DNA from 2 places in the Bacillus sp. FJAT-42376 genome. Region 1 is predicted to be linked to the other one. Evidence: riboswitches for the same ligand, from Rfam matches in the RefSeq annotation. Region 1 holds a riboswitch; the other holds the start of a gene.
The links. A riboswitch is a leader RNA that binds a small molecule or an ion and turns the genes downstream of it on or off. The one in region 1 is predicted to bind preQ1.
Positions count from the first base shown of each region.

Region 1 (6,846 bases):
CAAGAAACTCTGCTTCCTGCGCAGTGAAAGGCGCGTTGGCAGATAGAACAAACAACATACTGTCTGCAAGGTTAATATAGTTATGGACTTCGTTTCTTCCGCCAAGCCTGCTGTTAAAACCCGGGGAATCAATCATGGAGAAGCCGTGCTTCCTCAGGAAGGAAGATGGAAGCTTGTACTCAATAAACCGTTCGCCCGGCTGGCCGTCTGATGGCACACCTGACTTCACCTCATTAATTTCGGTCTCGTGATGATCCTTGACAATGACAACGGTTGAGCTCTCCTCGCCCAGTACAGGCTCATCCAACACCGAGTTAATAAAGGAAGATTTTCCGGAGCTCGCAGAACCCGCTACAAGGAGGTGGCGCGTATTCAGATCAAGAAGCTCTTCGACCATCCAGTTGGTCTGCTGGCCGGTTTCCACCTCATTTTCAAGGCTCCACTTTTTGACTGCATCGAAAAGTTCCAGACTCTCCTCCAAACCGGTTTGTCCATTCGGATGCTTCCAGCTCACCAGATTCTCTGCACGATAAACATGTTCAGCCGATATACTTTCCGGAAACAAATCATTCCAGGCGAGCACGGCAGCCGATGATAAAATCGCATGATTTGATTCGGACAGGCTCAGCCAGTTTACAAGGAAGGCCGGCAGGACATTCGAAAGCTCTTTCGTCGAATAACGGCCGCCAATCAGCTGCAAATAGGTCTCTTCATACCGCTTTGAAAGCTTTTTCCAAGAGTGAGACTGCTCCCCATCGATGGATTGATACAGGTCATTAAAGTTAACGAGCCATGGCAAATGATTCGGTTTGCCCGAATAGGCATTCCACAGGGAAAGAACCATATCCTCAAAATGGCTGGGGCTAACATGGTACAGGCTCACAAGCACATCGTTAAAATAAGAAGGCTCAAACCTTTCTGTCAGCTCTCGGTCTATGTATGATTTCAGCACCTCTGCCCAGTCGAGTGACTGAGTGCGGATGGTCTCATTCGCTGCAAGCTCGACCGCGTTTTCCCAATCCTCATGCTCTTCAAAAAAGGCGCGGGCAATCATGGCGATGTTCTGATAATCCGGATCAAGCGCCACCGCCCGTTTAATGGATTGGACCGCTGCCTCCTGCTTTTCCTGCTGAAGATACAGAGAAAACAGCTGCAGCGCCACTTCCACCTTCAGCACAAGACTGTCCGTCTCAATCCCCTTATACAAATCAAGCGCCGACGCCTCCATGCCAAGCTCCATGTACGCATCCGCCATGTTTTTCTTCGCCCATTGATCCAGACCGTCCGTGATATGCTCCCATTTAAAGATCGCTGCTTCATAATCCTTATTGTGAAAATAAACCTCACCTTGAGCAAACCGGATACCGGAAGCATCTCCATCTTCCTTCATATGCTCCTCAAGCAGCATGGAACCGAGTACTTGAACAGGATGAATGCCTGCATCCGGTGCGAGCTCTTCGTAATATGTTTTCTTGCTTAATTGCGTTTCTACCGTCATGAGTGACCTCCAAAAAAATTGAGTATGTAAGAATGAAATTCCCCGTCTATGAGTCCTTTACACCTCATAGGTATCTATTCTCATATTTTATCATTGATTTTTTCCGGCACATTGCAAAATGATTTCATTTGTAATACAGATACGACATCTATGTAAAATTTACGGGGTGATTTTCCAACGAAGCTCAGGATTATGTGGAAAAGAAAATGGGGCCTGGACATTACAAGATGAATGAGCCACAAAAACAAATCCTAGTTCTATCAAGTAAGCCGTTCCATTACGCTTCAGACACTCGCTTTCCGCGGGGAGGAAGGCTTAAGCCTCCTCGGCTTTGCCTGCGGGGTCTTAAGCGTCCTCTGCTTCCCGCAGGAGTCGAGTGCCTTTCCGCTTCATTCCACTCGTTTTAAAACATATAAAATGTACAAACTCTTAAAGGAAATACAAACAAAACCCGAACGATAAGGCGATCGATTCATGAACCTCCCGCCTAATTGTTCGGGTTAATAGTCGATTTAAATACTTCTCACCAACCGTACGCTGTCTGTTCAATCCTCATCCTTTACATCCGGATCCTCCGGAATCGGCTCGTTCTTCCACTCCTCCAGCTGCTTCTTCGCCTTCTCAAGCTGGTCAAGGTGTCCGTTGAACTGCTCTCTATTAATCAGATAAACCTGTCCATCATACACGAAGCGGATCCGGTTCTGATGAATCAGCATCTCAATGTACGATTCCGGCAGGGAAAGATATTCGGCTGTTTCCTGAATCGTTAAATACACGCGAAATCCCCTCCTCTTAGCATGATTATAACGAATAGGGGGAGGATGGGTAAACAGGGAGAACGGGATTGAGGGGGGGTCGTGGTGATTGCAGGCAGTTTCGGGGCGGTCTCTGGCGGTTTTGTGGTGATGACGGGCGGTTTCGCGGCGATGACGGGCAGTCTCATGTCGATGACGGGCAGTTTCCTGTCGATTACGGGCAGTTTCCTGTCGATTACGGGCATTTCCCTGTCGATTACGGGCATTTTCCTGTCGATTACGGGCAAACCGCTTTCGGAACCATCTTTCTATTTACAAAAACTCTCAATCGTACTATAATATCTACTTTCGGACGTGGTTCGAGATCCTCCCACGAAAAAAAACTAAGGAGCAGGACAAATGAATACAAAAACAGTAGTAGCCAATGGTATTTTAGCGGCGATTTATATTGCCGTTTCGTTTATTATACAGCCGATTGCCTTTGCGGCATTTCAGTTCCGGGTGCCGGAAATGCTGAATCATCTGATCGTCTTTAATAAAAAATACTTTTTCGGCATTGTGCTCGGAGTGTTTCTATCCAATCTTCTTTTTTCTCCAATGAAAGCCTATGACCTTATTTTTGGGACAGGCCAATCCATTCTGGCGCTGCTGATTACAATTCTGGCAGCAAAATTCATTAAAAACACATGGGCCCTGATGATTGTGAATACGCTTGTTTTTACCTTCACGATGTTCATCATTGCCTGGGAGCTCCACTTAGCCTTCGATCTTCCGTTTTGGATCACATGGGCGACCACTGCGGTTGGCGAGTTTGTCGTGATGGCCGCCGGGATGCCGATTGTATATGCTTTGAACAAACGCCTGAAATTCAAAGATTTCGTCTAATACAAAAAAACTGCTGCCCAAACCGGGAAGCAGTTTTTTTCATTTATAGCTCTGTCAAACTTGGCTGCTGATTTTCCGCTGCAGGCGCTAGCCTTCCGCTCCAGGTATTAAAAATCAGCTTCGCGCTTTAACAGAGCCTAATTTATATGAACAACCTTCTTAACCGGACCTTCCTGTTTATGTTCCTCTGACTTCTCAATTAAGTGCTGCAAATGTCTTTTATAAAGGTACATCACTATGATATGCACCTTTGCCTGGGAAATCCGGTATAGAATCCAAGGGAGGGACGGCCTGTACTCATGAATGGCAATGATGCATTCCTGTGTACCCGGTATTTGCCGGAACTCGATTCTTCCCCTGCTGCCATCGATTACTTTGGCAAAAGAACCGCCGGTTATATAATAGAGCGCCCGGTTCGACGAGCTCCGTTCAGGAGCATAGCTCAGTTCCATAATCGGCTGTTTGAAGCCGATTAACTTGAACCGGCTTACCCGCTGCTGATTCGTCTCTACCTTCAGAAGAGGGCGGGCAAGCTTTGACAGCCAGTTCATGTAATGGTCGCCTGTCCAGTCAGCATCTTTTCCTTCCGGAAGCAGGATTCGCTGAACGGACCGGACATCGGAAACGCCTGAACGTTTTGAAGAAGAGGATGAAGCCTTCTCTTTCTCCTGCTCTTTTTTCTCCTCTTCTAAAGCTTCTTTCGCTGCTTCTTTAAAAGGAGTCTGGCCGTAGCTGATCTCTTCATCCATATTTTCCTCCTGGGCGACCATCGGATGCTTCAGGCTCTCGATTAACGGATAGACGGTCGATTTAGGGGACTGGGTAATCAAACTGACCCAAAGCCTTGATAGGCTGACCGTCATCAGGGGAATTTCAATAACCTTTGGATTCCTGCCCATCACTTCAGCTGTCTGAATCATCATTTCCTCATACGTCATGACTTCAGGACCGCCGACATCAATGGACTTCCCGGAAAGCTTTTTGTTCCCGATGCTCTTTTTCAAAGCAGTCAGGACATCCTTCAGGGCAATCGGATGGGTTTTCGTTCTTGTCCACTTCGGCAGCAGCATCATCGGAAGACGTTTCACGAGCTTGGTCAGAATCGGAAAGGACGAACCCTTCGGACCGACAATCAGTCCTGCCCGAATGGTTGTAACCGGTGTGCCGTATGCCCCGAGCACCTTTTCGACCTCAAGCCTGCTTTTCAGATGGCGTGAAAGTTCTTCCGTGTCCTGCGGAATGATTCCGCTCATATAAATAATTTGTTTAATGCCATTTTTCTTAGCGGCTCTCGCAAAGTTATCCGCCAGAATCAGATCCATGTCCTCAAACTTTGCCTGTGTCAGTTTGGCGGACGGCATCATGGAGTGGACAAGATAAACGGCATAGTCGGCTCCTTCCAGCCCCTTTTCAGCCGAATCCAGAGAATATAAATCGCACGAACGCCATTCCACATGCTCGCTGTTTTCACGGTCATCCCCGTTTCTTGACAGGGCGATGACGTCTGAATACCCTGTAAGTTTTTGCAGCAAATTATTTCCGATATACCCGCTTGCCCCGGTTAAGGCGATTTTCTCGCGCTGTTCCATTTCAACCACTCCGCTCTGTTTGAAATCCGTATACTCCTGGTTTTCCTTAAATCGGAATCCGCTAAACGGAACAGGGAACATTCAACGGTCGTTTTTCAGACTGATTCCTTTCTCCGAAGCTTTCATTTCCAAAGCCTGCGTTAAAAGCTGAAGCGTTTTGACCCGGGCAAATTTCTTATCTTCTCCTTCAATGACATGCCACGGGGCACCTGTGGTGTTTGTCTTCTGCAGCATATCCTCCACTGCCGGCACGTAGGCATCCCATTTCTCCCGGTTTCGCCAGTCCTCGTCTGTAATCTTCCATTTCTTAAGAGGATTCTTTTCCCGTTCTTTAAACCGTTTCAGCTGTTCATCCTTTGAAATGTGAAACCAGAATTTCTGAACCACATAATCCTCTTCCGTCATCAATTTCTCAAACTGATTGATTTGTTCATACGCTCTCATCCACTCTTCCCGGGAAGCGAATCCTTCCACCCTTTCCACGAGCACTCTTCCATACCAGGAGCGGTCAAAAATCGTAATTCCGCCTTTTTTCGGCATCTGCGTCCAAAAACGGTGTAAGTAATGATGGTCCTTTTCCTCTGCGGACGGAGCGGAAACCGGGTGAACATGGTAGCCCCTTGGATCAAGCCCTTCCGTAATCCGCTTAATGGATCCCCCCTTGCCTGCCGCATCCCATCCTTCAAAAACAAGAACGCAGCCGATTTTATTCTCAACGAGCGCACGCTGCAGTCCCATCAGTTTCAGCTGCAGCGCCTTCAGCTCGCTTTTGTACTCCTTATCCCCGATCGTCTGAGACAAATCAATTTGATCCAGCATCTCTTTTCCCTCCATATTAAGTAAAATCAACTTTACCGTTCTTTTCCCTGCAAGAATGAAAAAAAACGTGATGGAAGGCTAAAAGGCTAAGATGCCAAGCAGAACAATTAAAGCCCCGGCAGCCTTGTTTACAAACGAAAGATGGGGAACGATCCTTTTCTTAAAAACACTCACTCCAGTGGACAGAAGCATCCACCAGAAGGTTGCACCGAGAAATACCCCGCCGATCAGGGCCACACTGGAATCGATTCCCTTATCAAACCCAAGGCCGGTAAACATAGCCGCAAAGTTCAGGATCGTTGCCGGGTTGGTGATCATGAGCAGAAAGGTGGAAGCGTACATACGGGACAATGTCTCCCCCTCTAATTGAGCGGCCTGGCTCGCCGGTTTTTTAAAAAACGTCTTAATCCCAAGGTAGATTAAAAATGCAGAGCCGAATATTTTTAAGTAAAATTCATATTTCAGCAGAAAAGAAGAAACAGCCGAAAATCCAAACGCCGCAACACCTGCATAGATGATGTTCGCTGTAACGGCTCCAAATCCCGTTAAAAATCCCGCTCTCTTCCCCTTTGAGAGCGTCCGCTGAATACACAAGATCCCGATTGGCCCAACAGGGGCCGAAACGGAAAAACCAAGAATCAAAGCTTTAAGAAAGAGCATAAATGACACCTGCCAAAATATAAATTCCGAAAATCATCATGATCGCTCCGGATATAAGGTTAACCACCGTTAAGGCATTTTCCTTCATCCGCCTCCTGAACCAGCCGGCACCAAGGGTTAGGATTCCCCACCACAGCGCGGATCCAGAGAAGATACCGAGAACGAGAATGAGCGCTGTCGTGAAGGTGCCGTCTGAATGGACAATTCCAAATGCACCGAAGATGGCCGCAAAGGATAGAATCGTCACCGGATTGGCCAGTGTCAGGAGAAAGCTCGAAAAATAACTCATCACAATGTTTTGTTCGGAGGCATTTTCCGCCATGGGGACAGGCTTCGACAAGAAGGCTTTCACCCCTAAATAGAAAAGAAAGAGCGTGCCGAGGAGCTGAAACCAAATTTGGTTCCCGATCAGAATATCCGAAATAACCGTCAATCCCAATCCAGCGATCAGCCCATAGACCGCATCAGCCGAAGCAGCCCCCAATCCTGTACTGAAACCCGACATTCTCCCAAACGAAAGCGTCCTCTGAATGCAAAGCAATCCGATTGGACCGACAGGCGCTGCAATTGAAAGCCCAATGATGACCCCTTTTAAATAAAGAAAAAAGTCCATCTACTTATCCCCATGTATCGGCAGCAT
Region 1 covers NZ_CP033906.1:856,150-862,995, reverse strand. Annotated here, with positions in the region: gene CEF21_RS04290 (dynamin family protein) at 1-1,498, opposite strand, end outside; gene CEF21_RS04285 (helix-turn-helix domain-containing protein) at 2,044-2,274, opposite strand; gene CEF21_RS04280 (hypothetical protein) at 2,359-2,592, shown strand; PreQ1 riboswitch class I at 2,602-2,646, shown strand; gene CEF21_RS04275 (QueT transporter family protein) at 2,653-3,138, shown strand; gene CEF21_RS04270 (NAD(P)H-binding protein) at 3,276-4,727, opposite strand; gene CEF21_RS04265 (UDP-galactose-lipid carrier transferase) at 4,809-5,546, opposite strand; gene CEF21_RS04260 (LysE family translocator) at 5,625-6,206, opposite strand; gene CEF21_RS04255 (LysE family translocator) at 6,193-6,819, opposite strand; gene CEF21_RS04250 (Lrp/AsnC family transcriptional regulator) at 6,820-6,846, opposite strand, start outside.

Region 2 (6,846 bases), 1.0 Mb from region 1:
GTCCTGAAACAAGCATGAAAAACAATAAAACCGAACGATTACGAAGCTCTATACCAGAGTTTCAAATAATCGTTCGGTTTTTTTTATTCGCTATGTTATCGCATGTTGATGATTTTTTAAACCCTGTTGATTGAAGCGGAAAGCGAGCGCCTGAAGCGGAAATCAACAGCTAAGTATAACAGAGTTTTTTTATTAGCCGGAAACCTTTTGTCCCAGCCTCTTTTTTTATGCTCTTTTCAGGAAAATTACGGCATACACTTGGAAATGAAAAGCGCTGATGGGGGGAAGGGAATTGGAAGGAAAGCAAAGAAGACTTTTTGGCGGTCTGCTCATAGTGGCGGGAGTGTATTATCTTATTCAGTCGTTTGGAATCTTTCCGGATTTCTGGCGCTATTCCTGGCCGGTTCTTTTACTCATTCTTTCTGCGGGATTTCATGTCTCTTTTTTTCTGGGAGAGAGGGATGAGAAAAAAACGGGTCTCCTTATGCCTGGAGGGGTGCTCTTAGTCCTCGGGGGGCTGTTTTTGTACGAAGCCATAACAGGATGGCATAACAAAGGCGGTATCTGGTTTTATTATTTGCTTGCACCGGCTCTTGGTTTTTTAGAAATGTGGCTGTTTGGCGGCCGGGAGAAAAAATGGCTGATTCCAGCTTTTTGGCTTTTGGCTGCCTCCTTTTTTTCAGCTTCAGAACAATGGCGCATTCTTAGCGGCGGTAAAATCTGGCCGGTCCTTGCTATAGCGGCCGGGTTTTATTATTTGTTTAGAAAACAGCATTCTGAAAAACCGAAAGAATAATTTTACGCGCCTTATCAACACTAACGGTATGAATCAGGAAAGGATGGAGAATCATGAGCCAGTCAAAAAAACAGGAAGAACGTCAATGGAAGGATCACAAACAGCATCAGAATCCCCATGGAGAAGTAAAATCTCTGGAAGAGCTCTCTGAAGAAGTCGGGACGAAAACAAAGAAATAGCAGATGCTCAGGAAATAATTCCTCCTGTGTGTGCGGAGAGGAAATGATTGAACCCTGAATGCTTTCGAGTATTCAGGGTATTTAATTTTATAGGTTTTTATGCCATTTACCAGTTAGGCCGCTGGTTGCGGACGGATTAGGCTCGTGGAGGATCACCAGGCAAATGAAATCGCGACATGCGCATCGAGAAGAGATCAGCCCGCACCGTAAATAAGCGAAAAGAACGTCGAAAATGAACTTTCTGGACAGTCCATTAATCTTTCGGGAGATATTGCTCCAAAGGAATAGCATTCCTGCATACGGACAAAATATAGGGGATACTGCTTTGAAAAGAGGGAGCCTTGTGCCGGTACAACCTTATCATAGACGAAGGCTGATTGCTGCCGTCAATCCCTATATGACGAACGTCTTCCACCTGAGAAATCCTTTCATCGTTTCATGGTGGTCTGCTTCCTTCCCTGGATTCGGCCATGTCCTGCTTGGCAAATACATAACTGGATTTTTATTGATGGCTTGGGAAGTTTTTGCGAATAACATTGCCCATTTAAACGAGGGCATCTATTACAGCATGACAGGCAGACCCGGCATGGCGCTGGATGTAATGAATGAAGAGTGGCTTTGGCTTTATGTAACCTTTTATGTCTTTATTATATGGGACAGTTACAGGCAATCCATTGAATACAACAAATATTTCGTTCTGTCTTTCCGCGAAGGTGCCCCGATTCAAATGAAAAATATAAGTCCGCTTGAAATCAATGTCCTGGAAAAAAGAAAGCCGGTCTACGCCCTGTTTTGGTCTCTTCTCACACCGGGTCTCGGCCACTTTTATTTAAACCGGCTGCCATCCATTGTTTTTGGAGTCCTTTTCTGGATTATCACAGCGTATTATTCTGGTCTCTACAAATGCATCTTCTATACTGCGAGCGGTCAATTCGGGCTTGTCCATCAAATCGCCCAGCCGCAATGGTTTTTATTTTTACCCTCCCTTTATGTATTCCTTGCCTATGACAGTTACGTAAGTACGGTGGAGTACAATAAATTGTTTGACCGGGAACTTGAAAAGCATATGCAAAGCCGCTATCAGCATCCCGATTTTAAAATGCCGCTGTAGATAAGGACGTGGTGAAGCTGAATTACCTATTCTCAACTTTCACATACTCTACATCTCTCGAATTGCTTGTTACCGAGCTTGAAAAAGCAGGTGTTCCGGCAGCCAATATTCTGGCTGTCCCGTTGGAGAGGATGGGAGATTTCCAAACGGTGTTTGATACAGATTTATCAGACGATGGAAAAAGCCTTCTGGATTTGGCGGCAGTATTAGGAGCGGTCTTTATGCTGCTTGGAGTGATTTATGGTCTTTCTTTTTATTGGGGACCAGTCATATGGGGCCTGATTGGGTTAGTGTGCGGGATTGCGCTGGGATTCGTGATGGAATACCTTTACAAGACCAAAAGAAAAAAATGCTCTTTTAAAAAAGAAGAGAGAGAATTTATGATTATTGTTCATCATCCGGATTCCATGACAGAAGCAGTGTTTCAAATCATCCGGAGCCACAGTCCGAAAGGGATCGGAAAATTAAAAAAGGACGATTGATACATGAGGCAAGCCTGCTTATAGAGCCGAATGAAAAACCGATGAAGCAGTCTCAAGGTAGTGCATGTTTTTGATTTCTCCCCCTTTTCCTTTTTTGTTTGTGCTGACTAATTGCATATACGCGTTGGCGGGTCTCACCCGTCCAGCTGTTCTAAGCAGCAGTCAATCACCGTCCAATCCAATCAGCCTAATCCATTGCTTTTTTTCGAACGGCTACCAAAAAAAACCCCCGGTATGCTTCAAGCAGAGCATACCGGGGGTTCTATTTCACTCATATCTGGACTTAGTAAACAGCATTTTGGGTTTTAAAGGGGACATTTACGGCCCGTTTAAATTCTCTGAAAGGATTCTCTTTGCCCGCATGCTTCGGCAAGGATCTGAAACTCATGTTCCAGATATTTTTTATCCAGTGTAAGCCATTCCACTTCCCTCAGACCTTCTAGTATATAGGATGAAAAACCCCAGATGATATGTTTCACTTCTTGGCCGTTATTGGATGCGACAATCGTTAAAGCACGGAGGATGGAATGCATGACAGCGGTGTCGTCCTTTCCATGATGCCGGATCAAGTAAAAGCTTTTATACAATAAATCTTCAAAAGAAGGCTTATGGAATATAACGCGAAGAGACTGCCCGCTGTCCATATAATAAGGGCGGGGAGTATAGGTTTTCCCGAGCTTCGTCAGGATTCTAGCGATATGTTCCACTGCATTCGCGGTCGTATAGGGGTCGTTGAATGCAGGTGATATGGATCGGATGGCGATTTCAGAAAGCTTTTGCAGTCCAAAGCCGACATCCTGTACCGGCTCCTGTTCAGGGATAATCAAGATCTGATCCAGCAGCCTTTCTGTATCGGCACCATCAGGCGCCCAATAAGTAAGAATCGGGGTGCCTTCATCAACATAGCTGCCCAGGTCTTTATCAATCCTGACTACAGCATTCATCGTTTGGGCCGCTTTAATCATATCCTGAAGCTGCACATGCTGAATGTATCCGGCTTTTTTGCTCTTCAGTTCCCTGCCTTCTCCAGATGTGATTGTGTTAACTTCACTGGAGGATGGCTGCGCATGAAGTCTTTCATCCGCCTTGCGATTTTCTTCCCAAGCTTTCATCGTTTTGCTTGTAATTTGAAAAATGAGATTGCTGACTTTAATGGAAGCTACCGAATGATGGATAAAGAAAACAAACGCTGCAAGACAGGCAAAGGCAACAATAATGGCCAGTGTAGGCACAATGAATAAATCTCCGCCCTTATCCCTTGCTAAAAGCAGAAGAACAATCGTATAAACGAAACCGCCTGTGAACATGCCAAGAACGCGCTGGGAGCTTTTGTCAGAGGTGAAGTTCTGCAAGGCCCTCGGTGAAAACTGGGCGGCATAAGTGGTCAGTACGACAAGAATCGACGAGAACGTAATGGTTGTCATCGTTAAAAGGGAAGTAGCAAGAGAGCTTAAAATTGTCTGGGCGAGCTGCATATCGGACAGAAATAAATCAGGTATGTAATCGTACAATCCGGTGTGCTTTGAAGCATACCGGTCAAGTGCCATGCTGGCATAGGCGAAGAACAGGGCGATGATCCCGTAAAGCAAGGGGATGAACCAAAAGCTTGCCCGCACCTGTAAAAAACGGTTCTTTTCCATTGAAATTCCTCCGGTATTGGCAGATGGCCATTTTTCATGTATAGTGAACAGGTCAGCTAAATACAAATCCGTTTTTCAAAACGGGAGAGGTTCTAGCACAACCCTCTATAAAAAACTAAGGACAGCAATATCAGAGGCGTTCCTTGGATATTGTTTTTTGTTTTTTTATAGATCATTCGCTAAGGCACCTCTCTAGGGGTGCCTTTATTATTTCACCGAATTGAATCATGATAAACATGGTTGTGACTGGAAGCTCCGTCTACAGGAGGAGATTTAACATGAAAAATGAAAAAGCACTGGTTGTTTTCAGCGGAGGCCAGGACAGCACCACCTGTCTATTCTGGGCATTAAAAAATTATAAAGAAGTAGAAGCGGTCACGTTTAACTATAATCAGCGGCATAAGCTTGAAATTGAAATCGCCGAAGCCATTGCAAAAGAGCAGGGAATCCGGCATCACGTCCTGGACATGTCCCTGCTGAATCAGCTTGCGCCGAACGCATTGACTAGAAATGATATTGAGATTGAACAAAAAGATGGCGAACTGCCGTCGACCTTTGTTCCCGGGAGAAATCTGCTGTTCCTATCATTTGCATCCGTTCTGGCCAATCAGATTGGAGCCAGGCACATCGTGACCGGAGTGTGTGAAACAGATTTCAGCGGGTATCCGGACTGCCGCGACCAATTTATAAAATCCTGCAATGTCACCGTCAATCTGGCTATGGATGAGCAGCTTGTCTTCCATACACCGCTTATGTGGCTGAACAAAGAAGAAACGTGGGAGCTCGCAGATGAATTGGGAGCCCTTGATTATGTCCGGACGAAAACCCTCACATGCTATAACGGAATTCCGGCAGATGGCTGCGGTGAATGCCCGGCATGTGTGCTGCGAAAAAATGGCCTTGACGCCTATATGAACAAAAAGGAGGCGGCGAAATGATTCAGCAGATTTATCCTCAAGTGAACCATGACTATCAATATGAGCTTAATAAAGACATGCATCTGTCCGCCGCCCATTATATTCCCCATGAAAGTGCCGGCCCGTGCCGCAATGTCCATGGGCATACGTATTTTGTCAATGTAACCATTGCCGGAAACACGCTGGATGAGTCAGGGTTTCTTGTGAACTTTAAAACGCTGAAAAATCTTGTACACGGACAATTTGATCATACGATTTTAAATGAGCATGCTCTTTTTAATTCTGAAAGTCCAGAGGATTTTCCGACAACAGAAGTAGTTGCCCGTAAAATCAGCGAGGTCATTCAGGCGGAGTTGGATCAGCTTCCTGGCAAGCCTGTCTGTGTACAGGTATTTGTCAGAGAAACCCCGACAAGCTATGTGGTCTTCCGTCCGAAGAAGGTGAAAAGCAATGGCTGAAACGATTCCGGTTCTTGAAATTTTCGGCCCGACGATCCAGGGAGAAGGGATGGTCATCGGCCAGAAAACGATGTTCATCCGGACGGCAGGCTGCGATTATTCCTGTTCATGGTGTGACTCCGCTTTTACATGGGACGGGTCCGCGAAGAATGACATCATCCAGATGGATGCCGAGCAGGTATGGGCAGAGCTCACCCGTGTTGGCGGAAACCGTTTTTCGCATGTGACGGTATCCGGAGGAAATCCGGCGCTGCTGAAAAATTTACAGTCTGTCATCTCGCTGCTGAAAGAAAAGGGCATGGAGATTGCTCTCGAGACGCAGGGAAGCCGATACCAGGAATGGTTCACGGAGATTGATGACCTTACCATTTCCCCCAAGCCGCCAAGTTCAGGGATGAATAGGGATTTTGATGTTTTGAGCGGTATTTTTAACCGTCTGAAAGATGCTGGTACCCTTTCTTCAGCAAGCCTGAAAGTGGTTATATTCAATGAAGAAGATTTAGCCTATGCAAAAACGGTTCATCTCAGGTACCCAGGTATTCCATTTTATCTGCAGGTCGGAAATGACGATACAGCAACTGCAGATGATGAAGCATTGATGAAAACACTGATGAGCCGCTATGAATGGCTGATCGATCAGGTTATGCAAGATGAACAATTAAATCGTGTCCGCGTTCTCCCGCAGCTTCATACGCTGCTGTGGGGAAACAAGCGCGGCGTTTAAAGGAGAAGTGAACATGAGCGGAAGAAAAGACGAAGAATTGACAGGAGTAACTCTATTAGGAAACCAGGGAACGAACTATTTATTCGAATATTCCCCTGACATTCTCGAATCCTTTGAAAATAAGCATACCGGCCGGGATTACTTTGTGAAATTCAATTGTCCGGAATTTACCTCCCTGTGTCCGAAAACAGGCCAGCCGGACTTTGCAACCATTTATATCAGCTATATTCCAGACAAGCTGATGGTGGAAAGCAAATCCTTGAAGCTATATCTCTTCAGCTTCAGAAACCACGGCGATTTTCATGAGGATTGCATGAACATCATCATGAACGACTTGATTGACCTGATGGATCCCCGCTATATCGAAGTTTGGGGGAAATTCACACCAAGAGGCGGAATTTCCATCGATCCGTATACGAACTACGGGAAGCCGGGAACGAAGTATGAAACAATGGCGGAACACCGTTTGATGAATCATGATCTGTATCCGGAAAAGGTGGATAACCGTTAAAATGAGACAGCTTTCCTTATGGAAGGCT
Region 2 covers NZ_CP033906.1:1,894,166-1,901,011, forward strand. Annotated here, with positions in the region: gene CEF21_RS09550 (LiaI-LiaF-like domain-containing protein) at 293-796, shown strand; gene CEF21_RS21575 (DUF6254 family protein) at 850-975, shown strand; gene CEF21_RS09555 (hypothetical protein) at 1,319-2,086, shown strand; gene CEF21_RS09560 (hypothetical protein) at 2,098-2,568, shown strand; gene CEF21_RS09565 (DUF2254 domain-containing protein) at 2,898-4,208, opposite strand; PreQ1 riboswitch class I at 4,289-4,333, shown strand; gene queC (7-cyano-7-deazaguanine synthase QueC) at 4,487-5,146, shown strand; gene queD (6-carboxytetrahydropterin synthase QueD) at 5,143-5,583, shown strand; gene queE (7-carboxy-7-deazaguanine synthase QueE) at 5,576-6,307, shown strand; gene queF (preQ(1) synthase) at 6,321-6,818, shown strand.
Region 2: it holds a riboswitch for preQ1, as region 1 does, so the genes downstream of both, queC (7-cyano-7-deazaguanine synthase QueC) here and CEF21_RS04275 (QueT transporter family protein) in region 1, are expected to answer to the same signal.